2 regions of the Cupriavidus metallidurans CH34 genome follow, and region 2 is predicted to be linked to the other one. Evidence: predicted binding sites of a transcription regulator. Region 2 holds the regulator's gene; the other holds the start of a gene.
The links. Region 2 encodes HrcA, which represses chaperone genes, less so after heat shock. Its sites were predicted from a motif close to TTAGCACTCNNNNNNNNNGAGTGCTAA; they were not measured.

Region 1: the regulator HrcA is predicted to act here: its motif matches at 2,462-2,488, upstream of rpoH (RNA polymerase sigma factor RpoH).

What each region holds. Positions count from the first base shown of each region.
Region 1 covers NC_007973.1:286,617-291,437, reverse strand. Annotated here, with positions in the region: gene RMET_RS01400 (ABC transporter ATP-binding protein) at 1-222, shown strand, start outside; gene ybiB (DNA-binding protein YbiB) at 321-1,310, shown strand; gene RMET_RS01390 (pirin family protein) at 1,351-2,226, opposite strand; gene rpoH (RNA polymerase sigma factor RpoH) at 2,558-3,493, shown strand; gene RMET_RS01380 (SCO family protein) at 3,547-4,161, opposite strand; gene cyoE (heme o synthase) at 4,246-4,821, opposite strand, start outside.
Region 2 covers NC_007973.1:1,089,668-1,094,488, reverse strand. Annotated here, with positions in the region: gene RMET_RS05040 (RNA-binding S4 domain-containing protein) at 1-109, opposite strand, end outside; gene hemH (ferrochelatase) at 159-1,274, opposite strand; gene hrcA (heat-inducible transcriptional repressor HrcA) at 1,385-2,431, opposite strand; gene RMET_RS05025 (NAD kinase) at 2,532-3,449, shown strand; gene recN (DNA repair protein RecN) at 3,530-4,821, shown strand, end outside.

The DNA of each region.
Region 1 (4,821 bases), 800 kb from region 2:
GTCACGCACGATGTGGACGAGGCCGTGCTGCTGGCGGATCGCATCGTCATGATGACCAACGGGCCCGCGGCGACCATCGGCGAGATCCTGCGCGTCGACATCCCGCGCCCGCGTGACCGCGTGACGCTGGCCGACGACAAGACATTCCACGCGTGCCGCACTGCCGTGCTCGACTTCCTGTATCGCAAGCAGCGCAATCCGGCGCTGGAGGAAGCCGCCTGACGCTTGCCCGGCGCGGGGATCATGATTGACTCACGGCATTGGGATAAGCGGCGAGCCTCCGCTATCATGAACCCCAACCCCACGATCCCCGCAGCATCATGACCTCTGCATCCCGCGCGCCATTCCCGGCGGCCAAGTACATCAAGGAAATCGGACGAGGCGTCAATGGCGCGCGCGCGCTGCCGCGTGAAGACGCCCAGGCGCTGTTCGATGCCATGCTCGCCGGTCGTGTGTCCGATCTCGAACTGGGCGCCGTGTTGCTGGCCTATCGCATCAAGGGCGAAGCACCGCACGAGTTGGCCGGCATGCTGGACGCCGCGCACGATCACTGCGCGCCGCTGGCCGCGCCGGCCGACAAACCCGTGGTGGTGATTCCGAGCTACAACGGCGCACGCAAGCAACCGAACCTGGTGCCGCTGCTGGCGATGCTGCTGGCGCGCGATGGCGTGCCAACGCTGGTCCACGGCATTCGCGAGTTTCCGGGCCGCGTCACCAGCATGGCGCTGTTCGAGGCACTGGGCGTGCCGCTATGCGCCACAGCGCAGTCCGCGGAGACGCAGCTTGGCGCGGCATCGAATCCGCTGGCCGCGCTGCCGATCGACGTGCTGTCGCCCGCGCTGTCGCAACTGCTCGACAAGCGCGCGATCATCGGCCTGCGCAATTCGGCGCATACGGTCGTCAAGATGCTGCAACCGGTGGGCGGACACTCCCCTGCCGAGGCATTGCGGCTCTACAGCTACACCCACCCCGAGTATCGGGAAACGCTGACCGAGTATTTCTCGCACGAACCCGCCAACGTGATGCTGGCCCGGGGTACCGAGGGGGAAGTCGTGGCCGACGCGCGCCGCAGCAGCCGTATCGACTGGCTGCACGACGGCCATCAGCGCACGATGGTCGATCCGGTCGGCGGTTCGGTCGCGGATGTGCCCGAACTGCCGCAGGGCACGGACATCGCCGAGACGGCCGCGTGGATTCGCAAGGTGCTGGACGGCGCGGAACCGGTGCCCGCGCCCGTTGCCACCCAGGTGGCGGCGATCAAGGAGTGCCTGGCGCAGGCCACGCGGGTGACCTGGGCCAGCCCGCTGTAACACCTCCCGCTACAGGATGCAGGATGGCCCGCCAGCGCGATCAGGGCCGGCGCGGCGGCAGCGGAATGCGCTCCGTCTCGCCCGGAACGTGCGGAAACTGGTCGTCCTGCCAGCGCTGGGCGGCCTCTTCGATCGCTTCCTTGCTGCTTGCCACGAAGTTCCAGTAGATGAAACGCCGTCCGTCCGTGGGATCGCCGCCAAGCAGCATCACGCGCGAGGGCATCGTCGCCTTGATCGTCACGGGCTCGCCAGGTACCAGCACCACCAGATGTTCGGCCGGCAGCGTCTCGCCATCGACCTCCAGGTTGCCGTCGACCGGATAAATGCCACGCTGGACGTGTTCGGCGGGGATCACAAGGCTTGCGCCGGCATCCATCTCGATTGCCACATAGAGCGTGCGGCTGTAGACCCTGACCGGCGACTCGGCGCCGAAGGCATCGCCCGCGATGACGGTCATCCGCACGCCTGGCAGTTCGAGCTTGGGCAGCGTAGCACCCGGATGGTGGTGGAACGAAGGCGGATCATTCTCATGCGCCTTCGGCAGGGCCACCCAGGTCTGGATGCCGTGCAGATGCGGCCCGGCCGAGCGCGCGCCGTCCGGCGAGCGCTCCGAGTGCGTGATGCCACGCCCAGCAGTCATCCAGTTCACGTCACCGGGTCGAATCACCTGCTCGCTGCCGAGGCTGTCGCGATGCATGATCTCGCCTTCGAACAGATACGTGACTGTCGCCAGTCCGATATGAGGATGCGGACGCACATCCATGCCCGCGCCGGGCTCCATCTCCACCGGCCCCATGTGATCAAAGAAGATGAATGGCCCGACCGTTTGCGTCGTAGCGGCGGGCAGCAATCGGCGGACGGTGAACTCGCCGATGTCTCGCACATGAGGCTTCAGCAAGTGTTCGATAGCAGACATGTGGGGCTCCTGGGGGATGCGTCTGAAAAACGACTTCAGTGTAGCGAATCCTGCAATACACCATCCCGAAATCGCTGCGAAACCGAATCGGGGCTGCCCCCTCTAATAACAGTGCTCCGAGAGCGCTGCCCGCCAGGCCTTGTCAGGCTTGGGCTGGACCACTATAAGGCGACATCAGGCTATCCAGAAGATTTTTCCGATTGCCTGGAACTATCAACCCTATAGGCCTTCTAACTTAGCACTCGTCCGGTTCGAGTGCTAATATGCGTTGCAATGCGGTGTCCCTTCGGGACACACCGGCAACCCACCGCCGGATGCGAAAGGAGTCATAGTGAACGCAGTCCTGTCTGCCGATCAAACCCAAGTTACCCGCCGTCTGCCCACGGCGCCCCAGAATGCCGCCGCGAATGCCTTCGCACTGACCTTCCCCGGCACACTGGGTAATCTGGACAGCTACATTCAGGCTGTCCACCGCATCCCGATGCTCACCCCCGAGGAAGAGCTCAGCCTGGCTCGCGACCTGCGCGACAACGACTCAGTCGATGCCGCCCGCCGCATGGTGATGTCGCACCTGCGTCTGGTGGTCTCCATTGCTCGCCAGTACCTGGGATACGGCTTGCCTCACGCCGACCTGATCCAGGAAGGCAACATCGGGCTGATGAAGGCCGTCAAGCGCTTCGACCCCGAACAGGGCGTGCGCCTGGTGTCGTACGCGATGCACTGGATCAAGGCCGAGATCCACGAATACGTGTTGAAGAACTGGCGCATGGTCAAGGTGGCCACCACCAAGGCCCAGCGCAAGCTGTTCTTCAACCTGCGCAGCCACAAGCAGGGCTCGCATACCTTCACGCCCGAGCAGATCGAAGCCGTTGCGCGCGAGCTCAACGTCAAGCCCGAGGAAGTGATGGAGATGGAAACCCGCATGTCGGGCGGCGATATGGCGCTGGAAGGCCAGATCGAGGACGGCGAGGAAGAGTTCGCGCCGATCGCCTACCTTGCGGATAACCACAACGAGCCGACGCAGGTGCTGGAAGCCAAGCGCCACGACCGTCTGCAGGTCGAGGGCCTGGAAGAGGCGCTGACGAAGCTGGACCCGCGCAGCCGCCGCATCATCGAGGCGCGCTGGCTCGACGTCAACGACGATGGCTCGGGCGGCGCCACGCTGCACGAACTGGCCGACGAGTTCGGTGTATCCGCCGAGCGGATTCGCCAGATCGAATCGGCGGCAATGAAGAAGATGAAGGGCGCGCTGGCGGCATTCGCCTGAGGCCACGCACCCCGCAATGAGAAAGGCCGGTCATTAGACCGGCCTTTTCTTATTTACGACATCAACTGCTTGAGGTCATGCGCGATCGGCTCCGGCCCCTGGCCGTGGCGGATGAACAGCCGCAACTGGCCGTTCTGGTCGAACACGTAGCTGCCGGCCGAGTGGTCCATCGTGTAGTTGTCCGGCGACGAACCCGGCACCTTGGCGTAGTAGACCTTGAAGTCCTTGGTCACCTTCTTGAGCGCGGCCTCGTCGGCCGGGCGCAGGCCCAGGAAGCGCGAGTCGAAGGCCGGCACATACTGGGCCATCAGCGCCGCCGTATCGCGATCCGGATCGACGGTGACGAACAACACCTGCACCTTGTCCGCATCGGGCCCCATCTGCTCCATCACCTGCTTGAGCTCCACCATCGTGGTCGGGCACACGTCCGGGCAATGGGTGTAGCCGAAGAACATCAGCACCACCTTGCCCTTGAAATCGGCCAGCGTGCGGGTCTTGCCGGTGGGATCCAGCAGCGCGAAGTCCTTGCCGAACTCGGTGGCACCCGAGATATCGACGTTGCGGAAGGACGGCTTTGGCTGCCCGCAGGCGGCCAGCAGGGCCGTGCAGAGCGCGAGCAGCCAAAAGCGGCGGAATGCGGCCCAAAGGCCCTGGGAAGAGGTCGACATGCGCAAGAATTGGGAGGAGTTGCCCGAAAGTATCGCCGATCGGGCCGCCGATGACTTCCGGGCGCGGCAAGATGCCGCAGGCGGTCAGACCTGCGGCACGAACTTGAAGTAGTGATCCACAAGCAACACCGCAAACAGCAGCGACAGGTACAGGATCGAATAACGGAAGGTGCGCTGGGCGAGACCGTCGGAGTAGTTGCGGTACAGCTTCCAGGCATAGCCCAGGAACACCAGGCCCAGCCCCAGTGCCGCCACAAGGTAGATGTAGCCACTCATACCGTACACGAACGGCAGCAGCGTGGCCGCGATCATGATCAGCGTGTACAGCAGGATATGCAGCAGCGTGTAGCGCTCGCCGTGCGTGATCGGCAGCATCGGCAGGCCGGACTTGGCGTAGTCAGCGCGGCGGTACAGAGCCAGCGCCCAGAAGTGCGGCGGCGTCCAGGTGAAGATGATCAGCACCAGGAACCAGGCCTCGGCAGGCACCGTGCCCGATACCGCGGACCAGCCCAGCGCCGGGGGCATGGCGCCCGACAGGCCACCGATTACGATGTTCTGCGGCGTCGCCGGCTTCAGAAGGATCGTATAGACCACGGCGTAGCCAAGGAACGTGGCGAAGGTGAGCCACATCGTCAGGTCGTTGGCGAAGACGTGCAGCAG
Region 2 (4,821 bases):
GGCCCCGCTCCACCGCCTCGGCAGCCAGCGAGCGCGTCTTGAAGAAGCGCGCGCACCAGAGCCATTTGTCGATGCGCAGCCGCGCATCGGGTTCGAAATCGACTTGCATGATTACCGTCCGTTACTAGCCGTGGCCGCCCGTGACTGCCGTTACGGCCTCAGGCTCCCGCGCCACGCGCCTGCGCGCGGGAGCGTCTCGCTTCCAGTTCGTGGGGATGTGGAACATTGAGCGGCCACCCCTGCAAATGCTGCAATGCAATATCCGCCAATCCGGCGATCCACGCCTCGGCATCGTTGAGGCACGGGATGAAATGGAAATCCTGGCCGCCGGCCAAGCGGAATTCCGACTGCCCCTCCATCGCGATCTCCTCGAGCGTCTCGATGCAGTCGGCCGGAAAGCCGGGACAGAACACGTCCACGCGCTGTGTCCCGACCTTGCCCAGTTCGGCCAGCGTCGGCGCCGTGTAGGGCTGTAACCACTCCGCCTTGCCAAAGCGAGACTGAAACGTCACCTGAAACTGGCCGGGCTGCAAGCCCAGCGCCTCGCCGAGCAGACGACCGGTCTTCAGACACTCGCAGTGATAGGGATCACCCAGGTCCAGCAACCGGCGCGGAAGGCCGTGGAACGACAGAATCAGCTTGTCACCGCGCGCGAAGTCCGGCTTGCCATGCTGGGCCCAATAGCCGCCCACCTGCTTGTGCAGCGCAGAGATATACGCCGGGTGATCGTGGAAATGCTTGACCAGCCGTAACTCGGGCTGGTTGCGCCATGTCGACAGGACACGAAATGCCTCGTCGAAAGCGGTGGCCGTGGTCGTGCCGGAGAACTGCGGATACAGCGGCAGCAACAGGATCTGTTCGGTACCCTGCCGGCGCAGCGCTTCCATGACCGATTCGATCGACGGATTGCCATAGCGCATCGCACAGGCCACCGTTACGTCGTGACCCTGCTGCTGCATCAACAGTTGCAGCGCATGAGCTTGGCGCTCTGTATACACAAGTAGCGGCGACCCGGTCATATGCGCCTCGCGCAGCCAGATCGACTCGTACTTCATGGCCGACGCCCGCGAGCGGAACGGCAGGATCAGGCCGTGCAGGATCGGCAGCCAGGCCAGGCGCGGGATCTCTACCACGCGCGGGTCGGACAGGAACGCCTTCAGGTAGCGCCCCACCGCCTTAGGCGTGGGCGCGTCCGGGGTGCCGAGGTTGATCAGCAGGATCGCGGTGCGCGGCGGCTGGCCGTGCTGGTGTGCCGGTTCAGGCGAAAACGTCATAGGGTTTCCGTTGGGACTGCCGGGGGCGCTGGCGAATCTGGGGCCGGCCGCAAGCCGTTGCAGGCGGCCGACTCAGGACAGACACGTCCACCGTGTCAATAGTTCGTGGCTCAGCTCTGGCTGAGCGCGCTGGACAGGAGCCGCGCGGTGATATCGACGATCGGGATCACCCGTTCGTAGGCCATCCGCGTGGGGCCGATCACGCCCAGGGTGCCAACGATCTGGCCATCCACCCCGTATGGCGCGGTGATCACGGCCATGTCCTCGATCGGCACAAGCTGGCTTTCGCCGCCGATGAAGATCTGCACGCCTTGCGCGTGACTCGACACATCGAGCAGCTGCAGCAGGCTCGTCTTGTGCTCGAACACGTCGAACAGGCGACGCAGCTTGTCCATGCTCGATGACAGGTCTTCCACTTCCAGCAGCTTGCGCTCGCCTGAAATGAACACCTGCTCGTTGTCCTCGGCCATTGCGCTGCTGCCCGCCTCGACCGCCGCCTGCATCAGCGCGGACATGTCGCGGCGCAGGTCCTGCAACTCCACGCGCAGGTGGTCGCGCACGGCGTCGAAGCTCATGCCCGCATAGTGCGAGTTGAAGAAGTTCGCCGCCTCGATGAGCTGGCCCGGCGTGTACGCCAGGTCGGTCTGGATGATGCGGTTCTGCACATCCCCTTCCGGGCTGACGATGATCAGCAGGATGCGCTTGTCAGACAACCGCATGAATTCCACCTGACGGAACGACTGCGCGCGCCGTGGCGTCATCACCACGCCAGCGAAATGAGAAAGATTCGAAAGCGTATGCGCTGCCGCCGTGATCATGCGCTGCGGCCCGAACTGCTGGCCACCCAGTTGCCCCTGGATCTGGCCGGTCAGCTCCGCCAACTCGGCACTGAACTCCGGCGCGCGCTCCAGCGGGCGCGCCGTCAGCATCGTGTCGACAAACAGCCGGTACCCGCGCGGCGTGGGGATTCGGCCAGCCGAGGTATGTGGGCTGGCGATGAAACCCATCTCCTCGAGGTCCGACATCACGTTGCGGATGGTGGCCGGCGAGAGATCAAGCCCCGAGAACTTCGACAGGGTGCGCGAGCCCACGGGCTGCCCCTCGACGATGTATCGCTCGATCAGGGTCTTGAGAAGCTTTTTTGAACGTTCGTCCATGATGCCCCGATTTTAATCAAACTTTGGCGGTTCAGGCGTCACCTGGAGCGGCGGCGGCCCAGTGCTGACAACGATCATGCCGGTATGGTCTAATCCCGGCATGTCTGCCCCCCACAAGACCGGCGCCGCGCGCCCCCCGTTCAAGACTGTAGCCCTGGTGGGCCGACATTCGACCGCTGGCATCGAAGGTCCGCTGGAAGAACTCGCGTCTTGCATCTCCCGTAACGGACAGGATGTGGTGTTCGAACGCGAAACCGCAATGGCTACCGGGCTGACAGGTTACCCGGTGCTGACCCCCGACGAGATCGGCCGCGAAGCTGATGTGGCGGTGGTGCTGGGCGGCGACGGGACGCTGCTCGGGCTGGCCCGCCAGCTAGCCGGGCACGATGTGCCGGTGATCGGCGTCAACCACGGCCGGCTGGGCTTTATGACCGACATCCCGCTCGATGCCATCTCCACGGCACTGCCCGAGATGCTGTCCGGCCGGTATGAGGCCGAAACCCGGATGCTGCTGGAGTCGCGCGTGATCCGCGACGACTCGGTGATTTTCTCCGCGCTGGCGTTCAACGATGTGGTGGTGAACCGCTCGGGGATCTCCGGCATGGTCGAACTGGCGGTCTCGGTCGACGGCTATTTCATGTACAACCAGCGCTCGGACGGCCTGATCGTCTCCACGCCCACCGGCTCCACCGCCTACGCGCTGGCCGCGGGGGGTCCGATCCTGCACCCGACGCTGTCCGGCCTGGTGCTGGTGCCGATCGCGCCACACGCGCTGTCGAACCGGCCCATCGTGCTGCCGTACGACGCCGAGGTCACGATCGAAGTGGCCAGCGCGCGCGATGTCAGCGTCAACTTCGACATGCAGGCGCTGGCCTCGCTGCTGCCCGGCGACCGCATCGTGGTACGCCGTTCGGCCAAGACCATCAACCTGCTGCACCCAGTGGGATATAACTACTACGCCACACTGCGCAAGAAGCTGCACTGGCACGAGTATCCGACCGAAGACAACCGGCTCTGATCCGCAGACGCCTCAACGTTCCGTCCTGATCCTCGTTACCCGACCTTACCGCCCTTACCCGCCACCGCTCACCGCCCACGATGCTGCGCAGCCTCTCGATCCGCGACTTCGTCATCGTCGACACGCTCGACCTCGACTTCTCCGCCGGCTTTACCGTCTTCACGGGTGAAACCGGCGCGGGCAAGTCGATCCTCATCGACGCGCTCGCCCTGGTGTTAGGTGAACGGGCCGACGCAGGCGTGGTCCGCGAAGGCGCGGCACGTGCCAGCATCAGTGCCACCTTCCACACCCACTCAGCGCTGGATGCGTGGCTGGCCGAGCGCGAACTGTCGAGCGACATGGAAGACGACGACGGCGGCACCGTGCTGCTGCGCCGGACTGTCGACGCCAGCGGCCGCAGCAAGGCCTTCATCAATGGCGCCGCGGCAACGCTGGCGCAGTTGCGCGAGGTGGGCGACCAGCTCGTCGATATCCACGGCCAGCACGCGCACCAGTTGCTGCTGCGCCCGGATGCTCAGCGCCAGTTGTTCGACGCCCACGCAGGTCTGACCGAACAATCCGCCGCCGTGGCCGAGGCCTGGCGTGTGTGGCGCGCCTGCGTCAAGCAGCGCGAGGCGGTCGAGCACCAGTCGCGCGAGATGCAACTCGAGCGGGAGCGGCTCGAATGGCAGGTTGGCGAGCTGGACAAGCTCGCGCCGCAGCCGGGCGAATGGGAAGAGATCCAGGGCGAATACAACCGCCTGTCACACGCGGCGGGCCTGATCGACGGCAGCCGCGCCGCGCTCGACGCGCTATCCGAATCGGACGGCGCAGTGACCTCCGTGCTCAACGGCGTGGTGCACCGGCTCCAGCAACTGGCCGATGTCGACCCGGGCCTGCGCGACGTGCTGGCCGCGCTCGAGCCGGCGCTGGTGCAGGTCGAGGAAGCCGCGCACTCCCTGAACCGCTATGTCGACCGGCTCGAACTCGATCCAGAACGGCTGCAGGCCGTGGAAGAGCGCATGCAGGCGCTGCACGCCACCGCCCGCAAGTATCGTCTGCCGCCGGAACAGCTATCCGACGAGTTGCTGGCCCGCCGCCAGCAACTTGACGACCTCCAGGCCGCCCAGGACATCAACAAGGTGCTGGCGCGCGAAGCCGCGTCGCGCGCTGCCTACCTGACCCTCGCCCAGCATCTGTCGGGCGCGCGCAAGGTGGCAGCCGAAGCCTTGTCCGCCGCGGTTACCAATGCGATGCAGGGCCTGTCGATGGCCGGTGGCACGTTCGCCGTGGCATTGCATCCGCTCGAGGAAGGCCAGAGCCACGGGCTCGAGCAGATCGAGTTCCTGGTGGCAGGCCATGCCGGCGTGAGCCCCAGGCCGCTCGCCCGCGT